DNA from 2 places in the Mesorhizobium sp. M0659 genome. Region 2 is predicted to be linked to the other one. Evidence: riboswitches for the same ligand, from Rfam matches in the RefSeq annotation. Region 2 holds a riboswitch; the other holds the start of a gene.
What was found. A riboswitch is a leader RNA that binds a small molecule or an ion and turns the genes downstream of it on or off. The one in region 2 is predicted to bind S-adenosylmethionine.
Positions count from the first base shown of each region.

Region 1 (10,298 bases), on a different contig from region 2:
TGGCCGAATGGCGCGCCGCCACAGTGTCGAGTGCGGCCAGAATGCGCATGCCGCGCGCATTGAGATAAGCCTTCACGCCGCCGCCGCGTTCACTTTTGCCGAGATCGGCCTCGCTACGGTATTTGCCGCTAAAAAACCCCTTGGCGAGGCTGAAATAGGTGATGACGCCGATATCCTCGGCCACGCACAGATCATGCAGCGGCCCGTCGAAGGATGAGCGGTCGTAGAGATTGTATTCCGGCTGCAGCACGCTGTAGCGCGGCAGCCCGCGCAGGCTGGCAACATCGAGCGCGGCGCGCAGCTGGCCGGCGTCGAGATTCGAGGCGCCGATATGGCGGACCTTGCCGGCAGCGAGCAGCTTCTGGTAGGCGCCGAGCGTCTCCTCATAAGGGGTTGTCGGGTCCGGCCAATGCGAGAGATAAAGGTCGATCACGTCGGTCTGCAGTCGCTTGAGCGACGCCTCGACTGCCCTTTCGATATGGGCAGCGGACAGATCCTTCTTGCCTTGTCCCATATCCGAGCCGACTTTGGTGATGACGATGATCTTGTCACGGTTGCCGCGGCTTTTCATCCATTTGCCGATGATGGTCTCGGACTCGCCGCCCGCGTGGCCCGGCACCCAGCGCGAATAGGCATCGGCGGTATCGATAGCGTTGAGGCCGGCGTCGCCGAACCGGTCGAGCAGGTCGAAGGAGGTCTTCTCGTCCGCGGTCCAGCCGAAGACATTGCCGCCCAGGACCAGCGGCGCGATGGAAAGGTCGGTTTGACCGAGACGGCGTTTTTGCAAGACGGGGCTCCGTGGGCTGGCGGCGGGCGACCCGAATGCTTCGGGCCGCAGCTAAGCTAGGTCCCGCCGCGCCGAGGTCAAAGGCCTCAGCCAATTTTTCCAGCGGGCCAGCGCTTCACAAAGGCGCGAGCGCTTCGCCTGCAGGCTCGCCGTGGTCTACCGGCTCACGAGGCGATCCGCTTCGCCACCTCTTCCAGCCAGTGGTCGCTGATACCCAGCGCCGCGAGATGCTGCAGCGTGTTGAGCACATAGTCCTCGTTGTTTCCGGACTGGCCGACGGCGCCACGGATAACACCTGCCGCATGCGCGGCATCGAGCCCGCCGGCATACTGCTCATGCTGGCGGTCGACGATATAGGCGACCGCTTTCACTCTCTCTCCCGCGGCCGCACCATTCACGTCGAGACTGATATCGAGCACACGCTCGAGGTAGACGCTGGTCACCAATTCGCGCTCGCGCAGATAGGTCAGCACCTCATCGCGCAGCTCGCCGGGCACGCGAAAGGCCAGCCCGATGCAGGAGCCGCCACGGTCGAGGCCGAGCACCAGGCCCGGCCGCTGACGCGTGCCGCGATGCACGAAGGAATAGACGCAGAGCGACCGGCGGTAGCCGTAAAGCCGCGCGCGGCGGGTCTCGACATGCGCGAATCCCGGTCGCCAGATCAGCGAGCCGTAGCCAAAAACCCAAAAATCGCCCATATCGCCAAGCCTGATTGCACGAGAGTGACGCCGCCGCATCGGAATCGGTGCTCTTCTGTTCTTTTTGCTTGTTGCGTAAGCCACAGTCCACCCGCAACACGCCCGCGTTAATGAAAGCCGCAGCATGACGTCAAGTGACGAGCGTCCGTCGAAGTTTCGCCGCCGGCTGATGTGGCTCGCTGCCTTGGTCGTTATGCTGTTCGGCGCCTACAGCGCGGTCTGGTTCTATGTCGCCGGTCGCGTCAGCAGCGAAGCCGACAAAGCGGTAGCCTCGCTCAAGGACAAAGGCATCGAGGCCGGCTGCGCCAACCTCACCGTCAGCGGCTACCCCCTGAGTTTTGCCATCTCCTGTGACAATCTGGCTTACGAGGACGACGCCAGGAACGTCGCCGCCTCGGCAGGCAGCTTCAACTTCGTTGCAGAGCTCATCCGGCCTTTGTCGCCTGCCGCCGAGTTGCGTGGGCCGCTGCGCACCTCGGTGCCGGGGATGGCGCCGCTATGGATCGATTGGGACAATCTGCAGGCCAATGCCAAGCTCTCCTGGCCCTTGCCACGCAGCATTTCGCTGCAGGCCGAGAGCTTGTCCGGCCAGACCGATCCGGCCGACGACACCGACCCGGTTTCACTATTCAGCGCCGGAACGGCGGCGGGCGAGTTGCGGCCGGACGGCCAGGACCTTGGCTATACCGGAAGCTTCACCGATCTTGAGATCGACGCCGACGCGATCGGCGGGCGCGTGCTGCCGCCGCTCGACGGCAGCGGCGACGCGACGCTGAAGAACGGCGTCGCGCTGATGAAGACGCAGGCCAGGAGCCTGCGCGGCCAGGCGGTCGGCATCCACAAGCTCGATCTGTCGTCGGGAACCGCGCGCATCACCGTCTCCGGCCCGGTGTCGGTCGACGCCAACGGCCAGGTCAATGCCGACCTGACGATCAAGCTGCAGGATCCCAAAGCCGTGGCGGCAATCCTCGCCACCGCAATCCCCGAGCAGAAGAGCCAGATCGAGCAAGGCTTTGCCGGTCTGGCGCTGCTCGGCAACGAACCGTCGATGCCGCTCAAGGTGGTGAAGGGCAAGGTCTCGCTCGGCTTCATTCCGCTGGGCAAGATCAAGCCGCTCGATTAGAGCAATTCCAGGAAAAGTGTGAGCAGTTTTCCGTCCGGAATTGCGTTAAAACAAAGAGACAGAGCATGATCGCAAAGAGCGGCAACGGCTTTTGGGGAGAGATCATGCTCGAGCAAGCCGACGCATGAACCGACCGGTGAAACTGCTGAGCGTTGGCGCGCTGACGCTGGATACCATCCTGCGCGTCGAAACCCTGCCCACGCATCAGGGCAAGTTCATCGCCTCGGACGGCATCCAGATCGCCTCGGGCATGGCGACAAGTGCTGCCTGCGCCGCCCGCCGTCTCGGCGCCGAGGTGTTCCTGTGGGCAAGTGCAGGTGACGATGCCGTCGGCGACCAATTGCTGGCCGGCATCGAGGCCGAGGGCGTCGATTGCGACTTTGTCCGCCGCGTCGAAGGCGCCCGCTCGGCGCTGGCCGCGATCCTGGTCGACGCTCATGGCGAGCGCATCATCGTGCCCTTCTACGACCCAAAGGCGCAGGCCGACCCCGAGGCGGTGCCTGTCGCCGATCTTTCCGGCTTCGATGCCGTGCTGGTCGATGTGCGCTGGCCGGGCGCCGCTGCTCTTGCCTTGACCGCCGCGCGCGACGCCGGTTGCCCGGCAATCCTCGACGCCGACACGGCGCCGCTGGAGGTGCTGGAGCGCCTGCTGCCGCTGGCATCGCACATCGTCGCTTCGGAGACGGCGGCACGCATCGTCTGCGGCCATGCGCTGGACCCCGAAACCGCCTGTGCCGACCTCGCCAGCCGCACCGACGCCTTCGTGGCGGTGACCGGCGGCGCCTCGGGAAGCTGGTGGCATGACCGGTCCGCCGGATGCGTGCGCCACATCGCGGCGCCGAAGATCAAGGCGGTCGACACGCTTGCCGCCGGCGACGTCTTCCACGGCGCCTTTGCTGTCGCGTTGGCGGAAACCATGGCGATCGAGCAGGCGTTGCGCTTTGCCAGCGCGGCGGCCGCGCTCAAATGCCAGCGCTTCGGCGGCCGGCTGGGCGCGCCGGACCGGGCCGAGACAATGGCCATGGTCGCGGCGACCTGGCCCGTCTGAAACAGATTTAACTTTTCACCGGGTGCTCGACCGCCTGCCGGCCGAAATCCGGCACGTCGATATCCTGGCCGGCCTCGATGATCGAACGGCGAACGGCCCGGGTGCGGGTGAACAGGTCGAACAGCTTGTCGCCGTCGCCCCAGCGGATCGCCCGCTGCAGCGAGGCGAGGTCCTCCGAAAAGCGCGCCAGCATTTCCAGGATGGCATCCTTGTTGTGCAGGCACACGTCGCGCCACATGGTCGGGTCGGAGGCGGCCAGACGGGTGAAGTCGCGGAAACCGGAAGCCGAATATTTGATCACTTCCGACTTGGTCACCGATTCCAGATCGTCGGCCGTGCCGACGATGTTGTAGGCAATGATGTGCGGAAGATGCGAAACGATGGCCAGCGTCATGTCATGATGCTGCGGGTCCATCGTGTCGATGTTGGAGCCGCAGCGCCGCCAGAATTCCGACAGCTTTTCCAGCGCGGCCGGATCGGTTCCCGGCAGCGGCGTGAAGATGCACCAGCGGTTTTCGAACAGCTCGGCGAAACCCGCATCCGGGCCCGATTTCTCCGTACCCGCCAGCGGGTGTCCCGGAATGAAGTGCACGCCGTCCGGCACATAGGGCTGCATTTGCGCAATGACGGAGGCCTTGGTCGAACCGACATCGGTGAGGATGGCGCCTTTTTTCAGCGCCGCTGCGATCTCTTGCGCCACCTCGCCCGACGACCCCACTGGCACCGAGACGATGATCAGGTCGGCGTCGAGGACCGCTTCCCTGGCGTCGGTGGTGTAGCTCTCGCCAAGACCGAGCTCCTTCGCCCGCGCCAGCGTGGCCGGGCTGCGCGTCGCGATGGCGACATGGCGGGCCAGGCCCTCGCGGCGGATGATGCGGGCCAGCGACGAGCCGATCAGGCCGATGCCGACCAGCGCGATCTTTTCAAACATCGGTGCTGTCATTGTTTCAGCTTTTCAGGAATGTCGTGAGGGCATCGATGACGCCGCGATTTGCTTCTTCGGTGCCGACGCTCATGCGCAGCGCATTGGGAAAGCCATAGCCGGTAACGCGCCGCAATATATAGCCGCGCTGGGTGAGGTAATCGTCCGCCGCCTCAGCCGAATGCCTCTTGTCGTCGGGAAAGTGGATGAGGACGAAATTGCCGACGCTGGGCGTCACGCGCAGCCCAAGCTTCGTCAGTTCTTCATTCAGCCAGGTAAGCCAGGTCTCGTTGTGCAACGAACTGCGCTCGACATGGGCGCGGTCGCGGATGGCGGCAATGCCGGCCTCGATCGCTGTTGCGTTAACGTTGAAAGGGCCGCGGATGCGGTTGATGGCATCGACGATGTGCAGTGGGCCATACATCCAGCCGATGCGCGCGCCGCCAAGGCCGAGCTTGGAGAAGGTGCGGGTCATGACCACATTCTGTGCGCTGCCCGCCAGCTCGATGCCGGCCTCATAGTCATTGCGCCTGACATATTCGGCATAGGCCGCGTCGAGCACCAGAAGCACGTTGCCCGGGAGAGCGGAATGCAGGCGGCGGACCTCCTGGAACGGCAGATAGGTTCCGGTCGGATTGTTGGGATTGGCGAGGAAGATGATTTTGGTCCGCGGCGTCACCGCGGCCAGGATCGCGTCGACGTCGGCGCGTTCCTCGGTTTCCTTGATCGTCACCGGTGTCCCGCCGGCCGACTGGATGTAGATCTTGTAGATCATGAAGGCGTGTTCGGTGATGATGGCCTCATCGCCGGCCGCCAGATAGGTCTGCGCCAGCAGGCCCAAAATCTCGTCGGAACCGTTGGAGCAGATGATGTTTGCCGGGTTGAGGCCATGCACCTCGGCGATCGCCTCGCGCAGCCGGCGGGCGGTGCCGTCGGGATAGACATCGAGCTTGCTGGCCACTTCGCGCGCGGCCTCGATCGCCTTCGGCGACGGGCCGAGCGGGTTCTCGTTCGACGACAATTTATGGACCTTGGCGACGCCGGCCGGTGCCGTGCTCTTGCCCGGCACATAGGCGTCGATGTCCATAATGCCCGCGCGGGGCGTCGGTCGTGCCTTGTCCGCTGTCTTGTCCATGTCGCAAATCCATCGAGAATGCCTCCGTCCGGAGGCCGCAGCGGAAATACAAGCCGTAGCCGCGAATGTCGAGAGGCGGGCAATAGCTGGCCGTTGACGCCGGGCCGCACGAGTTCTAGAAGAACGCAACAGTTCCGTGGTGATTTGGCCGGTCGGCTTGCAGCCACGTTAAACAACTCGCTAAAGGGCCGTTTGCGTGACGTAACCGGCTTTGCGATCGCATTGCCGGTTTTTTATTGCCTGACGGCGGGCAAGGAGAGTCACATGGCCGCGCTCCGCGCTACAAAAACCAACAACGAGGCCGACAACCCGTCGAGCCCTGTGTTGCGTTTTGGCCCTGACAAGCCGCTGAAGCTTGACGCCGGCACGCTTTTGTCGCCGTTCCAGATCGCCTACCAGACATATGGCGCCCTCAACGATGCCCGCACCAACGCCATCCTGGTCTGCCACGCGCTGACCGGCGACCAGCATGTCGCCAGCACCAATCCGGTGACCGGCAAGCCCGGCTGGTGGGAAGTGCTGATCGGTCCCGGCAAGATCATCGACACCAACCGCTTCTTCGTCATTTGCTCCAACGTCATCGGCGGCTGCCTCGGCTCCACCGGTCCGGCCTCGACCAATCCCGCCACCGGCAAGCCCTACGGCCTCGACCTGCCAATCATCACCATCCGCGACATGGTGCGGGCGCAACTGATGCTGGTCGACCATTTCGGCATCGAAAAGCTGTTTTGCGTGCTCGGCGGCTCGATGGGCGGCATGCAGGTGCTGGAATGGGCGTCATGCTATTCCGAGCGCGTCTTCTCGGCCCTGCCGATCGCCACAGGCGCACGCCATTCCTCGCAGAACATCGCCTTCCACGAGGTCGGCCGGCAGGCCGTCATGGCCGATCCGGACTGGCATGGCGGCAAATATTTCGAGCACGGCAAGCGCCCGGAAAAGGGGCTCGCCGTGGCGCGCATGGCCGCCCACATCACCTATCTGTCGGAAGCCGCCCTGCATCGGAAATTCGGCCGCAATCTGCAGGACCGCGAAGCGCTGACCTTCGGTTTCGACGCAGATTTCCAGATCGAAAGCTATCTGCGCCACCAGGGCATGACATTCGTCGACCGCTTCGACGCCAACTCCTACCTCTACATGACCCGTTCGATGGATTATTTCGACCTCGCCGCCGACCATGGCGGCCGGTTGGCAGATGCCTTTGCCGGGACCAAGACCCGCTTCTGCCTGGTGTCCTTCACCTCGGACTGGCTGTTCCCGACCGAGGAGAGCCGCTCGATCGTGCATGCGCTTAACGCCGCCGGCGCCTCCGTCTCCTTCGTCGAGATCGACACCGACCGCGGCCATGATGCCTTCCTGCTCGATGAACCCGAACTGTTTGCCGCCATCAAGGGCTTCATCGGCTCGGCGGCCCGCGCAAGGGGGCTCGCCTCATGAGCGTCAATGGCAGCCAGCGCGTCGACCTCGAAGTCGTGGCCAACCTGATACCCCCGCAGTCGCGGGTGCTCGATGTCGGCTCCGGCGACGGCCTGCTGCTCGAACTCCTGCAGGAGACCAAGCAGGTCGACGGCCGCGGGCTGGAGCTGTCACAGCGCGGCGTCAATGAATGCGTGGCGCGCGGCCTCTCGGTCATCCAGGGGGATGCCGATACCGACCTCGAATTCTATCCGGACAAGGGTTTTGACTTCGTCGTCCTGTCTCAGACGCTGCAGGCGACCCGCAACCCGAAGCTGGTGCTCGACGAGCTGCTGCGAATCGGCAACCGCGCCATCGTCTCCTTCCCCAATTTCGGCCACTGGCGGGTGCGGCTGTCGCTGTTCGTCAAGGGCCGGATGCCGGTAACCGCGGACCTGCCCTATTCCTGGTACGACACGCCCAACATCCATTTCTGCACCATCCGCGACTTCGTCAATCTGGTCGAGGAACTCGGCGCTTCGGTCGAGAAAGCCACCGCGCTCGACGGCAACGGCCAGAAGATCGGCCTGTCGATGCCATGGTGGTTCTGGAATTTCTTCGGCCAGCAAGCGGTGTTCTTGCTGAAGCGGTAGTTTGCCCCTATTCCAGCACGTTCGTCGCCTTGTGCGGGTGCTGAACGCCATCGGCGATGATCACATCGGCGTGGGAGTTGTCGGTGCGCAAGGCCAGAATCTCGCGATAGGCTGATGAATCGTACCAGCCCCACGCATGCGCCCTGTCCGGAAACTCGATGACGATCAGATGCCCGGGCCATTCGTTTTCGACCACGTCCATGTCGCCGCCGTGGACAAGGAAGCGGCCGCCGAACGGCTCCAATGTGGCGTCGATCCTCTGCAGATACTCGACAATCTGCGGGCCCATTGTGACTTGACGCATATGGGCGACGGCGTAGGCGGCCATGGCTGAACTCCCTGTGAGATCGAAGCCCGACGACCGGCTTCGTTGGCGCAATCTGCAGACATGATGGCCATCGGTCGATTACGTCTGGGGTAATCGGCCGGCTTACCGGCGTCCTGGCTCAACAGTTTGTGATGACATTGCCGCTGGTTTTTTGTAGCGTCGAATCGAATGCCATCCCGGGGTAAGGCTTGGACGGCGACCATCAAAACCTCCGGCCTCCAGGCATTTCGGGGCACAATCGAAGCAACATGTCCAAGGCAACCGACCTCGCTCCGCTGATCTCGGTGATCACACCGACGCACAATCGCCGCAGCAAGGTGGTGCGCGCCGTGGAGAGCGTGCTGGCGCAGAATTTTCCCCGGTTCGAACACATTGTCGTCGATGACGGCTCGACCGACGGTACGGCAGCCGCACTTGCCGAAATCCGCGATCCACGGCTGATCTATGTTGGCTCGAAATGGCGCGGCGCCAATGCCGCCCGCAATGCCGGCATCGAGCGGGCGCAGGCGCCGGTGGTGACATTCCTCGATTCCGACGACGTCTATTTGCCGGATCGCCTGGCGCGGACGCTGGAGCAGTTCGACAACAATCCCTCGCTCGAAGTGCTGATCAGTTCCTTCGTGTCGCTGAAGGGCAATCGCCGCACCAACTGCGTCAACCGCGAAGCGCTGCTGAGCCGCGACTCGCTGGAGCGGGCCCTTGTCGCGCAGACCATCTTCATTGCCGGGTCGGCAATCACCGCCCGGCGCGAGTCGCTGCTGGCCATCGGCGGCTACGACAGTGACGTCACGCGCATGCAGGATCGCGAATTGTTGCTGCGCTTTGCCCGTCGCAGCGGCGCGCAGCTGTCCGAAGTGATCGACTGGAAAAAGTACAACTCGGAGAATTCGATCTCCGGTCGCCGGGACGGCTATGTCGAAGCCTATGCGAGCTTGATCGACAAGCACCCCTATATCGCCGACCGCTACCCCTACATTCCGCCTTACATGATCGCCCGGCAGCTCATCGCCGATGCACTCAAGGGCAGGGTTTCGCAGGCGTTCTCCGGCTATATGGCCAACCGGTCGTCGAAGGCGCTTGGCTATTCGCTGCCGCAGCTGTTGCGTGGCTATGTCGGCGGCCGGCGCTGGCGCCGCGATCTCTATGCCGAATTTCGCGACAAATACGGTGCACGGCCGGCCTGAAGTTTGCCGACAAGCCGCGCAGCGGCTTTCCCCTCCGAACTGCCTCAAACCTCATTTGTCGAGTTCCGGCAGATATGGGTCGGAATATAGCCGCCGGTCGCGTTCGCCCTGTAGGCAGTCCATGGGTGCGGCGGCATCGATCGGGACCACGGTCGCATCGGCGATGCCGCTCACCTCCAGGATCAGCTTGCGGCGTATGGCGGTGGCGAATTCCGAGGCCGCATAGATCGGCAACACGAAGGAGCCGGGCCCACCGGTGACGCAGTCGTCATAATACTGGTCGAGATGGCTGAAGGTCGGCGACGGGCTGATCAGGATCGGCAGGCCGTTGATGACGATGCCCTTGGCCACCGCCGCATCGCGTGTCGTGGCGACGGGCAGCCCGGTGTTGTTGGGACCGTCGCCGGAAATGTCGATGACGCTGCGTGGCGCATCGAACCCCGTGCCCTCGAACAGCCCGGCGCCGAAGGCAAGCGCACCGGAAATCGAGGTGCCGCGAAAGCTGCGGAACGGCCGCGCTTCTATTCTGTCGGCGAAGGCGTTGGCGCTCTCTGCGCTGTCGATCACCTGCCAGGCGATGACGCCATCCTCGCGCACGACGCCCGCCCATTCGAAATAGGCAAGCGCGATGCGCCCGGTGGTTCCCGAGCGCACGGCCTTGATGAAATCGGGATGCCTGAGCGCCTCGACATAGCCCGCGCGCTGCAGCGCGAACTCCCTCTCGTCCATCGACTGTGAGATGTCGACGGCCAGCACCAGTTCGACATCCACGGCAACGGCCGGGGCAGCCACGGGCGTGGTGCAGGCAAGGCAGGCAAGCAGGCTGAGCGCATCGAGCATGGCCGCACCACGGACGTTTCGACCCGTGAATCTTCGCCGCGATCGCGGCGAAATAAAGCCCCTTCTACTTCTTTCGCCGCACGGCCGCTTTCGGCGGCGGGTCGATGGCGCCGGTCCTGACTCGGGCGGGTTTCAGTGGCGCAGCACCCGTATCCTTCACGATGTTCAATGCGCGTGGAAAGAAATGA
Region 1 is NZ_JAMYPY010000003.1:283,204-293,501, forward strand. It holds gene NKI31_RS06810 (aldo/keto reductase) at 1-787, opposite strand, end outside; gene NKI31_RS06815 (gamma-glutamylcyclotransferase) at 952-1,485, opposite strand; gene NKI31_RS06820 (DUF2125 domain-containing protein) at 1,610-2,608, shown strand; gene NKI31_RS06825 (sugar kinase) at 2,733-3,656, shown strand; gene NKI31_RS06830 (prephenate/arogenate dehydrogenase family protein) at 3,664-4,599, opposite strand; gene hisC (histidinol-phosphate transaminase) at 4,604-5,713, opposite strand; SAM riboswitch at 5,840-5,917, shown strand; gene metX (homoserine O-acetyltransferase MetX) at 5,978-7,147, shown strand; gene metW (methionine biosynthesis protein MetW) at 7,144-7,758, shown strand; gene NKI31_RS06850 (DUF1330 domain-containing protein) at 7,766-8,086, opposite strand; gene NKI31_RS06855 (glycosyltransferase family 2 protein) at 8,335-9,270, shown strand; gene NKI31_RS06860 (DUF1194 domain-containing protein) at 9,322-10,110, opposite strand; gene NKI31_RS06865 (ABC transporter ATP-binding protein/permease) at 10,175-10,298, opposite strand, start outside.
Region 1: it holds a riboswitch for S-adenosylmethionine, as region 2 does, so the genes downstream of both, metX (homoserine O-acetyltransferase MetX) here and NKI31_RS09510 (O-succinylhomoserine sulfhydrylase) in region 2, are expected to answer to the same signal.

Region 2 (10,298 bases):
GCGCCTTGCCGTAAGGGGTGAGTGTGATGCCGCGCGGCAGCCTTTCGCAGAGCTTCACCTCGAGCACCGCTTCCATCTCGGAAATCATGCGCGAGGCCGCCGGCTGCGAGATGTTCATCACCTGGGCGGCAGCACTCACCCGACCGTGATCGTCGAGTGCTGCGATCATGCGCATGTGACGCAGGCTCAAGCCGCTACGCAGAAGTGTCTCGCCATCGCCCGGCAATTCATCGTAACCGCTTGAAATTCCCTGAGGACCTCGTAAAGCCGCCATGCCTTTTCCCGCTTCCGCCACTGTTCCAGCCCGGTTTAGTCATATACCGGTTTTGGTATAGCAACCACCGAAGATCGCATTTGACAGTTATGGCAAAGGGTCACACTTTCGCGCGTCCTCAAGACTTGACGGTCGATGACGAGCAAAATCGTATCGATTTAAATCAAGACTGAGGGCCGATTGGGAGGATACCGGAGATCGATTATGACGGCGGCGGCGCTTTGGCGCATCCGCCCGACTGCGCGGCCCGCGAAGCCCCGAGGTGTCGCGTCCATCAACCAGGGAGAGTTTTACGTGAAAATCATCAAGACACTGGCCGCCGTCGCGGCCCTTGGCATCGCTGCCATGACCTACTCGGCGCACGCAGCCGACAAGGGTCTTGTCGGCGTGCTGATGCCGACCAAGACCTCGCAGCGCTGGATCAATGACGGCGATGCCGTCAAGTCCCAGCTCGAAGCTCTCGGCTACACGGTCGACCTGCAGTACGCGCAGGACGACATCCCCAACCAGCTCAGCCAGCTGGAAAACGAAATCACCAAGGGCCCGAAGGCGCTGATCATCGCTTCGATCGACGGCACCACCCTGTCGGACGCGCTGCAGAAGGCCGCTGACGCCGGCGTCGTCGTCGTCGCCTATGACCGCCTGATCAAGAAGACCGCCAATGTCGATTACTACACCACCTTCGACAATTTCGGCGTCGGCGTGATCCAGGCGAACTCGCTGGTCAAGGGTCTCAAGGAGCGCTTCCCGAACACCAAGCCGTGGAACGTCGAACTGTTCGGCGGCTCGCCGGACGACAACAACGCCTTCTTCTTCTACAACGGCGCAATCTCGGTGCTGCAGCCGCTGATCGATGACGGCTCGATCAAGATCAAGTCCGGCCAGACTGGCATGGACAAGGTCGGCACGCTGCGCTGGCTCGCCGCGACCGCCCAGGCGCGCATGGACAACCTTCTGTCGGCCAACTACTCGGACGGCAGCCGCGTCGATGGCGTTCTTTCGCCCTATGACGGCCTGTCGCGCGGCATCACCGCTTCGCTGCGCGCCGTGGGTTACGGCACCGACGCCCAGCCGTGGCCGATCGTGACCGGCCAGGACGCCGAGACCGCTTCGGTCAAGCTGATCATCACGGGCGAGCAATACTCGACCGTGTTCAAGGACACCCGCGAACTGGCCAAGGCCACCGTCGAACTCGTCGACAAGGTGCTCTCGGGCGGCAAGCCGGACGGCCTCGATGAAAAGACCTACAACAACGACGTCAAGGTCGTCCCCTCGATCCTTTTGACGCCGCATGAGGTCGACAAGTCGAACTACCAGGCACTGGTCGTCGACTCCGGCTACATCAAGGCCGACGAACTGAAGTAATCCGTTTAGAAAGACAGGGGTCCTGCGCGACGCAGGACCCCTTTCCGTTCACAAGCGACCCCGGTATTGTTTCTACCGGACTTTATTTGCGTGCATGTCGTTGTCTCAAACCGCAAGCACTTTTGAGCGACATGCAACAGGAGGAGCTTGCCCTGATGACGACGATTTTGGAGATGCGCGACATCACCAAGACCTTCCCCGGCGTGAAGGCGCTGTCGAACGTCAACCTCAGCGTCGAAGAAGGCGAGATCCACGCCGTGGTTGGCGAGAACGGCGCCGGCAAGTCGACGCTGATGAAAGTTCTGTCGGGCGTCTATCCCGCCGGCACATATGACGGCCAGATCATTTTTCAGGGTCAGGAATGCCAGTTCAAAGGTATCCATGACAGCGAACACAAGGGCATCGTCATCATCCACCAGGAGCTAGCGCTGGTGCCGATGCTGTCGATCACCGAAAATATCTTCCTCGGCAACGAAAACGCCCGATACGGCGTCATCGACTGGGATGCCAACGAGGCGCGCACCGCTGCCCTGTTGAAGAAGGTGGGCCTCAAGGAGGACCCCAAGACACTGATCACCAATATCGGCGTCGGCAAGCAGCAGCTGGTCGAGATCGCCAAGGCGCTGAGCAAGGACGTCAAGCTTTTGATCCTCGACGAGCCGACCGCGTCGCTCAGCGAGAAAGACAGCCAGGCGCTGCTCGATCTTCTGCTCGAATTCAAGCGACAAGGCATGACCTCGATCCTGATCTCGCACAAGCTCAACGAGATCAACCGGGTCGCCGACAAGGTAACCGTCATCCGTGACGGGCGCACCATCGAGACGCTGGCCAAGAAGGATATCTCCGAAGACCGCATCATCACCTCGATGGTCGGCCGTTCGCTCGACGACCGCTATCCGCCGCGCGAGCCCAAGATCGGCGAAGTCGTGTTCGAGGTGAAAAACTGGTCGGTCTATCACCCGCTCCATGCCGAGCGGCAGGTGATCAAGGGCATCGACATCAATGTGCGCAAGGGCGAGGTGGTCGGCATCGCCGGGCTGATGGGCGCCGGCCGCACCGAATTCGCCATGAGCCTGTTCGGCCGCTCCTATGGCCGCCGCATCACCGGCGAAGTGCTGCTCAAGGGCAAGCCGGTGGATGTCTCCTCGGTAAGCAAGGCGGTCCAACACGGCATCGCCTATGTCACCGAGGACCGCAAGACCTACGGCCTGAACCTCATCGACCATATCAAGCATAACATTACGCTGGCCAATCTCGACGGCGTGTCGCGCCACAGCGTAATCGACGACATGCGCGAACTTGCGGTCGCCAACGACTATCGCAAGAAGACCAATATCCGTGCGTCCAGCGTCTATCAGATGACCGGCAATCTTTCCGGCGGCAACCAGCAGAAGGTGGTGCTGTCGAAATGGTTGTTTGCCGACCCTGACGTGCTGATCCTCGACGAGCCGACACGCGGCATCGATGTCGGCGCCAAGTATGAAATCTACACGATCATCGCGCGCCTTGCCTCGGAGGGTAAGGCGATCGTGGTTATCTCGTCGGAAATGCCGGAATTGCTAGGGATTACCGACCGCATCTACGTCATGAACGAAGGGCGCATGGTGGGCGAAATGCCGGCGGCGGAAGCAAGCCAGGAAAAGATAATGCGCGCCATCGTCCGGGGAGAAGGAAAAGCAGCATGAGCACCGAAAGCGCCCCCGCCCCGCAGGGCAACGTCGCCGACGAACAGCGCCCGCGCATCGCCGTCTCGGCGCTGGCGACGAATTTGCGCGAATACGGGCTGATCATAGCGCTGATCGTCATCATGCTGTTCTTCCAGTTCACCACGTCGGGGACGTTGTTCAAGCCGGTCAATCTCAGCAATCTGGTGCAGCAGAACTCCTTCATCATCGTGATGGCGCTCGGCATGCTGCTGGTGATCGTATCGGGCTATATCGACCTCAGCGTCGGATCGGTCGCCGGTTTCATCGGCGCGCTGGCGGCAAACATGATGGTTATCTGGCAGCTCGGACCGCTGAGCAATCCGCTGGTGGTTTCGATCGTCTGCCTGGTCGCGGGTGGCCTGATCGGCGCCGCGCAAGGGTATTGGATCGCCTATCACCGGATACCGAGCTTCATTGTCACGCTGGCCGGCATGCTGATCTTCCGCGGCATTTGCCAGGCGTTGCTTGGCGGCGGCTCGTCGGTGGGTCCGCTTCCCGACGACTTCAAGATGCTCAGCTCCGGCTTCATCCCGGATGTGATCGGCCCACTGACGCTCGTCCCGCCGGTCGTGAACGCAGCCGGCAAGACCATCATGGGCAGCGGCGTGACCCTGCACATGACGACGGTCGTGCTGGGGCTGATCGCCGTGCTCGCCTATGCCTATTTCGGGGTCCGCACCCGGCGCAAACGAGAACGCCATGGTTATGAGGCCGAGCCCTTCACCCTGTTCGTCGTCAAGACGCTGGTCGCCAGCGCGCTGGCGCTGTTCCTGGTCTATGAGTTTGCCAGCTACCGCGGCCTGCCCGTGGTGCTGCTGGTCATGGGCGTGCTGATCACGCTGTTCGTCTTCGTCACCAAGCGCATGACCATCGGGAGGCGCATCTACGCCATGGGCGGCAATCCCAAGGCGGCGCAGCTGTCGGGCATCAACACCGAGCGGCTGACGCTGATGGTGTTCATCAATATGGGCGTGCTGTCGGCGCTTGGCGGCCTGATCATCGCGGCTCGTCTCGGCCAGGCGGTGCCGGCGGCGGGTCTCGGCTCGGAGCTCGATGTCATCGCCGCAGTGTTCATCGGCGGCGCCTCGGCGATGGGCGGCGTCGGCCAGGTTATCGGGGCGGTCGTCGGCGGCTTCATCATGGGCGTGATGAACAACGGCATGTCGATCATGGGCGTCAATGTCGACTGGCAGCAGGTGGTCAAAGGCCTGGTGCTGCTCGGCGCCGTGATCTTCGACGTCTACAACAAGAACAAGGCCTGACAAGCTTCAGCGAGGCAAGCAGGAGGCATACGGTCGCGGCGCAGCCGGCAAGTTGTCGGCATAAGAAGTCCCCCGAGGGATGGAGCTCGCGAGCGCAATCCGGACGAAGAGTTCAACCCGTGGCGCGGCGAGGTCCGAGCCGCGCAGGTCAAGGTTTGCCAAGGGGCAACCCGGCCAAGGCACATGAGAGAGGATTTCATCATGCTAATCTCCCAGATCCTCGACGACGCCGAGACCATCCGCGTCGTCGCCCGCAATGGCGGCGGCAAGACCAGGATCATCAACGGCGCCCGCAGCGTCTATTCGCTGGCCATGGAAGCCGCGCGCACCGGAACGGGCCTCGCCGCGCTGATCGAGCGCAAGGGGTTCGGTGAAGCGATAGACCTCGACGCCGTCTACAAGAAGGGCCGGCTGGTGTCGCCGATCAACCATCCCGATCCTGCGCATCTGCATCTGACCGGCACCGGCCTGACCCATCTCGGCTCGGCGGCGACGCGCGATTCCATGCACAAGAAGCTCAGCGATGGCGGCGAGGAGCAGCTTACCGATTCCATGAAGATGTTCCGCATGGGGCTCGAAGGCGGCAAGCCGGCCAAGGGCCAGACCGGCGTGCAGCCGGAATGGTTCTACAAGGGCAACGGCACCATGGCGGTGGCGCCGGGCGCCGCACTGATGTCGCCGGCCTTTGCGCAGGACGCCGGCGAGGAGCCGGAAATCGCCGGCATCTATGTCATCGGCGACGACGGCGCGCCGTTCCGCGTCGGCTTCACGCTGTCGAACGAGTTTTCCGATCATGTTACCGAGCGGGTGAACTATCTGTTCCTGGCACATTCCAAACTGCGCAACGCCTCGTTCGGGCCGGAAATCCTGATCGGCGACCTGCCGGCCGACGTCAGGGGCTCATCGCGAATCTATCGCGACAGCAATTTGCTGTGGGAAAAGCCGTTCCTGTCGGGCGAAGCGAACATGTCGCACACAATCGCCAATCTCGAACATCATCACTTCAAATATTCGGCCTTCCGCCAGCCGGGCGACGTGCATGTGCACATGTTCGGCACGGCGACGCTGTCCTTTGCCGACGGCATCAAGACTCAGGCTGGCGACGTGTTCGAGATCGAGGCCGGGGATTTCGGCCTGCCGCTGCGCAACCCGCTGGAGATTGAGCAGCCGGTTAAGGTGGCGGTGAAGGCGCTTTGAGAGCGTAATCTCCCTCCTTGAGGGGGGAGATTGGCAGCGCCCACCGTCAATAAATATCGAAGTCGAAATACTTGGCCTGGATCTTCTTGTAGGTGCCGTCGGCGACGATGGCGTCTATCGCCGCGTTGAGCTTGTCGCGAAGTGCCGTGTCCTCCAGGCGGACAGCGATGCCGGCTTGCGTCTCGGTGCCCTTGACGTCACCGACAAGCTTGCAGCAGCCGTCGCTCGCCTTCTTCAGCCAGTCCATCAGCACGAATTTGTCGGAGATGACGGCGTCGAGACGGCCGTTCTGCAAGTCGGTGATCGCCTCTTCCTGGGTGGGGTAGAGTTTCGCCTCGGCGCCGGCCTTGCCATAGGCGTCCTGCGCATAGTCGGCCTGGGTGGTCGAGGCCTGCGCGCCCACCGTCTTGCCGGCAAGGGCTGCCGGTTCGGTGGAAGTGAGGTCGCTGTCCTTCGGCGCCACCAGCGCCAGCGGCGTCGTGTAGTATTTGTTGGTGAAGGCGACCTGTTTCTTGCGCTCCTCGGTGATGCTCATCGAGGCGATGATGGCGTCGAACTTTTTCGCCTGCAGCGCCGGGATGATGCCGTCCCAGTCCTGGGTGACGATCTCGCACTCGACCTTCATCTGCGCACACAGCGCATTGGCAATGTCGATGTCGAAGCCCTCGATCTTGCCGTCCGCGGTGATGGTGTTGAAGGGCGGATAGGCGCCCTCGGTGCCGATCTTCAATTTCTCCTGCGCCTCAGCCAGCGAGCCGGCCGATATCACCAGCATGGCAGCGCTCGCTGCCGATATGATCCATCTTGAAATCTGCATTTCGGTTCCCCTTGCGCGCCGTTCTCTTGCCGGCCACCGAAAGGCAGCCAAGCATGGTGAGGCAGCGCAGGCAAGTATTTTGCCTGACGGTGATCGAAGGTTCAGCCGGCGGGGCGGAAATGCTTGGAGAGCTTGAGGCCTTGCGCCTGGTAATTCGAGCCGAGGTCGGTGCCGTAAAGCGCCTGCGGCCGCTTCAGCATGTGTTCGTAGACCAGCCGGCCGACGATCTGGCCGTGGTCGAGGATGAACGGCACTTCGTGGCTGCGCACTTCGAGCACCGCCCGGCTGCCGGTGCCGCCTGAGGCCGAATGGCCGAAGCCCGGATCGAAGAAGCCGGCATAGTGAACACGGAATTCGCCAACCAGCGGATCGAAGGGCGTCATCTCGGCGGCGTAGAGCGGCGGCACGTGCACGGCTTCGCGGCTGACCAGGATGTAGAACTCGTCCGGGTCGAGCACCAGTTCGCCGGCGCCGCTCTTATAGAGCGGCTCCCAGAAATCGACGGCATCCTGGGCGGCGCGCTTGTCGACATCGACCAAGCCGGTGTGATGCTTGCCGCGATAGCCGACCAGGCCGTTCTGGTCGCCGTCAAGATCGATCGACAGCGCAATGCCGCCGCCGGAAATGTTGGGCGGCTCGGTCGCCACCAGCATCTCGGCGCGGTGCAATTCGTTCAGCTCTGCCTCCGACAACAGCGCGTTGCCGGTGCGAAAGCGGATCTGCGACAGTCTCGATCCAGCGCGTACGACGATCGGGAAGGTGCGCGGACTGACTTCAAGATAAAGCGGCCCGTGATAGCCGGCGGCGATCTTGTCGAACTCATGGCCGCGATCGGTCATCACCCGGGTGAAGATGTCGAGCCGGCCTGTCGAGCTCTTCGGGTTGGCCGAGGCCGACACGTTTGCGGGCAACGCCAGGCTTTCGAGCAGCGGCACGATGTAGACGCAGCCGGTTTCCAGCACCGCGCCCTCGGCGAGACTGAATTCGTGCAATTTCAGCCGGTGAAGCTTGTCGGCCACCAGATGATCGGGACCCGGCAGGAAGGAGGCGCGCACGCGAAAAGCCTTGTCGCCGAGCCTGAGATCGAGGCTCGCCGGCTGCACCTGGTCGACATCGAGCGCGCGCGGCGACTCCAGCGCTCCGGACTGAAACAGCGCGGAAATGTCCTGATCGGGAAGAATGCCTGTCTGCCGCAAAAGGCTGGCTCCGCTCCAAGGTCGGTCTCTTTGTGGCAGGTTCTTGCCGCAAAACCGCTGGATATTATTGCGGAACCTGCCTGGTACAAACCTCTTAATGAAGCCGGCAATTGACGCAAGCGCAGGTGAGGTCTAAAGGGTCGTTATCCCGTGGTGATTTGGCCGGTCGGCTTGCAGCCACGTTAAACAAGTCGCTAAAGGACCGTCAGGCCGCAAGGCCATATGGACCGGTTGCGACTTTCGCGGCCGGTTTTTTTGTGTCTGGAACAAAAGCGATGAGCACCAAGAAGCGTAACTGGAAGCCTCAGACCGCACTCGTGCACGGGGGAACGCTGCGTTCCCAGTTCGGCGAGACGTCAGAAGCGATGTATCTCACTCAAGGCTATGTCTACGAGACGGCGCAGGCTGCCGAGGCCCGTTTCAAGGGCGAGGAGCCGGGCTTCATCTATTCGCGCTATGCCAACCCTACCGTCGACATGTTCGAAAAGCGCATGTGCGCGCTGGAGGGTGCCGAAGATGCCCGCGCCACGGCGTCGGGCATGGCTGCGGTGACGGCAGCGCTGCTGTGCAGCGCCAAGGCCGGCGACCATATCGTTGCGGCGCGCGCGCTGTTCGGCTCCTGCCGCTGGGTGGTCGAGACGCTGGCGCCGAAATACGGCATCGAGGCAACGCTGGTCGACGGCACCGACATCGTCAACTGGGAAAAGGCGGTGCGGCCGAACACGAAACTGTTCTTCCTGGAAAGCCCGACCAATCCGACGCTGGAAGTGGTCGACATCGCAGCGGTGGCGGCGCTAGCCACCTCGATCGGCGCCAGGCTGATCGTCGACAATGTCTTTGCCACGCCCTTGCAGCAGAAGCCCTTGCAGCTCGGCGGCCATATCGTCGTCTACTCCGCGACCAAGCACATTGACGGCCAGGGACGCTGTCTTGGCGGCATCATCCTGTCGGACAAGAAATGGATCGACGAGAATTTGCACGACTATTTCCGCCACACCGGCCCGAGCCTGTCGCCGTTCAACGCATGGACGCTGCTCAAGGGCCTGGAGACGCTGCCGGTTCGGGTGCGCCAGCAGACGGGAAGCGCGGCCAAGATCGCGGATTTCCTGGCAGGACGGCCGGAAATCGCCCGCGTCATCTATCCCGGCCGCGCCGACCACCCGCAGGCCGACATCGTCAAGAAGCAGATGATGGGCGGATCGACGCTGATCTGCCTCGACGTCAAGGGCGGCAAGCAGGCGGCCTTCGCCTTGCAGAACGCGCTCGACATCGTGCTGATCTCCAACAATCTCGGCGACGCCAAGAGCCTGATCACCCATCCGGCGACCACCACGCACAAGAACCTCAGCGACGAAGCTCGCGCCGAGCTTGGCATCGGGCCGGGAACGCTCAGGCTGTCGGTCGGTCTTGAGGATACGGACGATCTGCTGGAGGACGTTGCGCAGGCGCTGAAGGCAGCCGGGTAGGCCGCGAGGCGTCACGCTCCCGACGAAACCTCTTCCAGTTCGGCCGTCTTGGTGCCGATGGTCATAGTGTTGCCGCGCCAGTCGACGGCGCCGCTCAGCCAGCCGCGCGCCCAGATGGCGGGAAGCATCACGTCGCGGACCATCATCGCCGGGACCATGCGCAGCGACAGGCGCCAGCCCTTGGCCGCAGCCAGCGCGCATTCGGGAATGTAGGCAGCCGCCAGTACGGCAAGCGCCGTGCCCGGCAGGCTGATGCCGGCACTTGCTGCCGCCACCAGCGCCAACGCCAACGGCACGGCGACGCCGGTCAGGATCTCGGGCGCGAAAAACAGCGGGAAAGTGACGCGGCGCAACCGCGCCCAGCGCGCCTGACGCGACCAGATGTCGACAAGTCGGCGCTGCCCCAGTGGTTGCTCGAAAGGCGAGGCAACGAGATCGACGCGCAGGCCCAGTCCGTTGACCAGCTTGGTTGCAGCAGCATCCTCGGCGATCTCGGCGGCCAGCGCGCGGATACCGCCATTGGTATCGAGCATCGGCTTGTTCCACAGCATGCTCTTGCCCTGGGCAAAGCCGAGGCCAAGCGCCTCGCCGGCATATTGCCAGCGCGCCTGCAGCGTGTTGAGGAACGCACATTCGACCTCGGCCCAGAAGCCATCCGGCCGCGAGCCGATCGGCGTCGAGCAGATAAGCCCGGTATTGGTCCGCCAGGCCGCCATCAGGTGCTGGACGTAATCCCTAGGCATCAGCACGTTGGAATCCGCCAGAATAACCCAATGATTGCGCGCCGCTTCCCAGCCCTTGACGCAGTTGTTGAGCTTCGGGTTGCTGCTGACGCGGTCGTCGCCGATCAGCAGCCGGGCCGGCACGTTGGGAAACAGGACGATCGCCCTGTTTATCAGTTTGACGACGGGATCGTCGGCGTGAGCGACGCAGAAGATCAGTTCGTAGCGCGGCCAGTCGAGCGAGAAGGCTCGCTGCAGCGTCTCTTGTGTGAACGGCTCCACGCCGCGCGACG
Region 2 is NZ_JAMYPY010000004.1:397,370-407,667, reverse strand. It holds gene NKI31_RS09545 (LysR family transcriptional regulator) at 1-274, opposite strand, end outside; gene chvE (multiple monosaccharide ABC transporter substrate-binding protein) at 569-1,639, shown strand; gene mmsA (multiple monosaccharide ABC transporter ATP-binding protein) at 1,792-3,324, shown strand; gene mmsB (multiple monosaccharide ABC transporter permease) at 3,321-4,607, shown strand; gene araD1 (AraD1 family protein) at 4,809-5,804, shown strand; gene NKI31_RS09520 (ABC transporter substrate-binding protein) at 5,851-6,621, opposite strand; gene NKI31_RS09515 (2'-deoxycytidine 5'-triphosphate deaminase) at 6,723-7,817, opposite strand; SAM riboswitch at 7,958-8,035, shown strand; gene NKI31_RS09510 (O-succinylhomoserine sulfhydrylase) at 8,093-9,283, shown strand; gene NKI31_RS09505 (ceramide glucosyltransferase) at 9,295-10,298, opposite strand, start outside.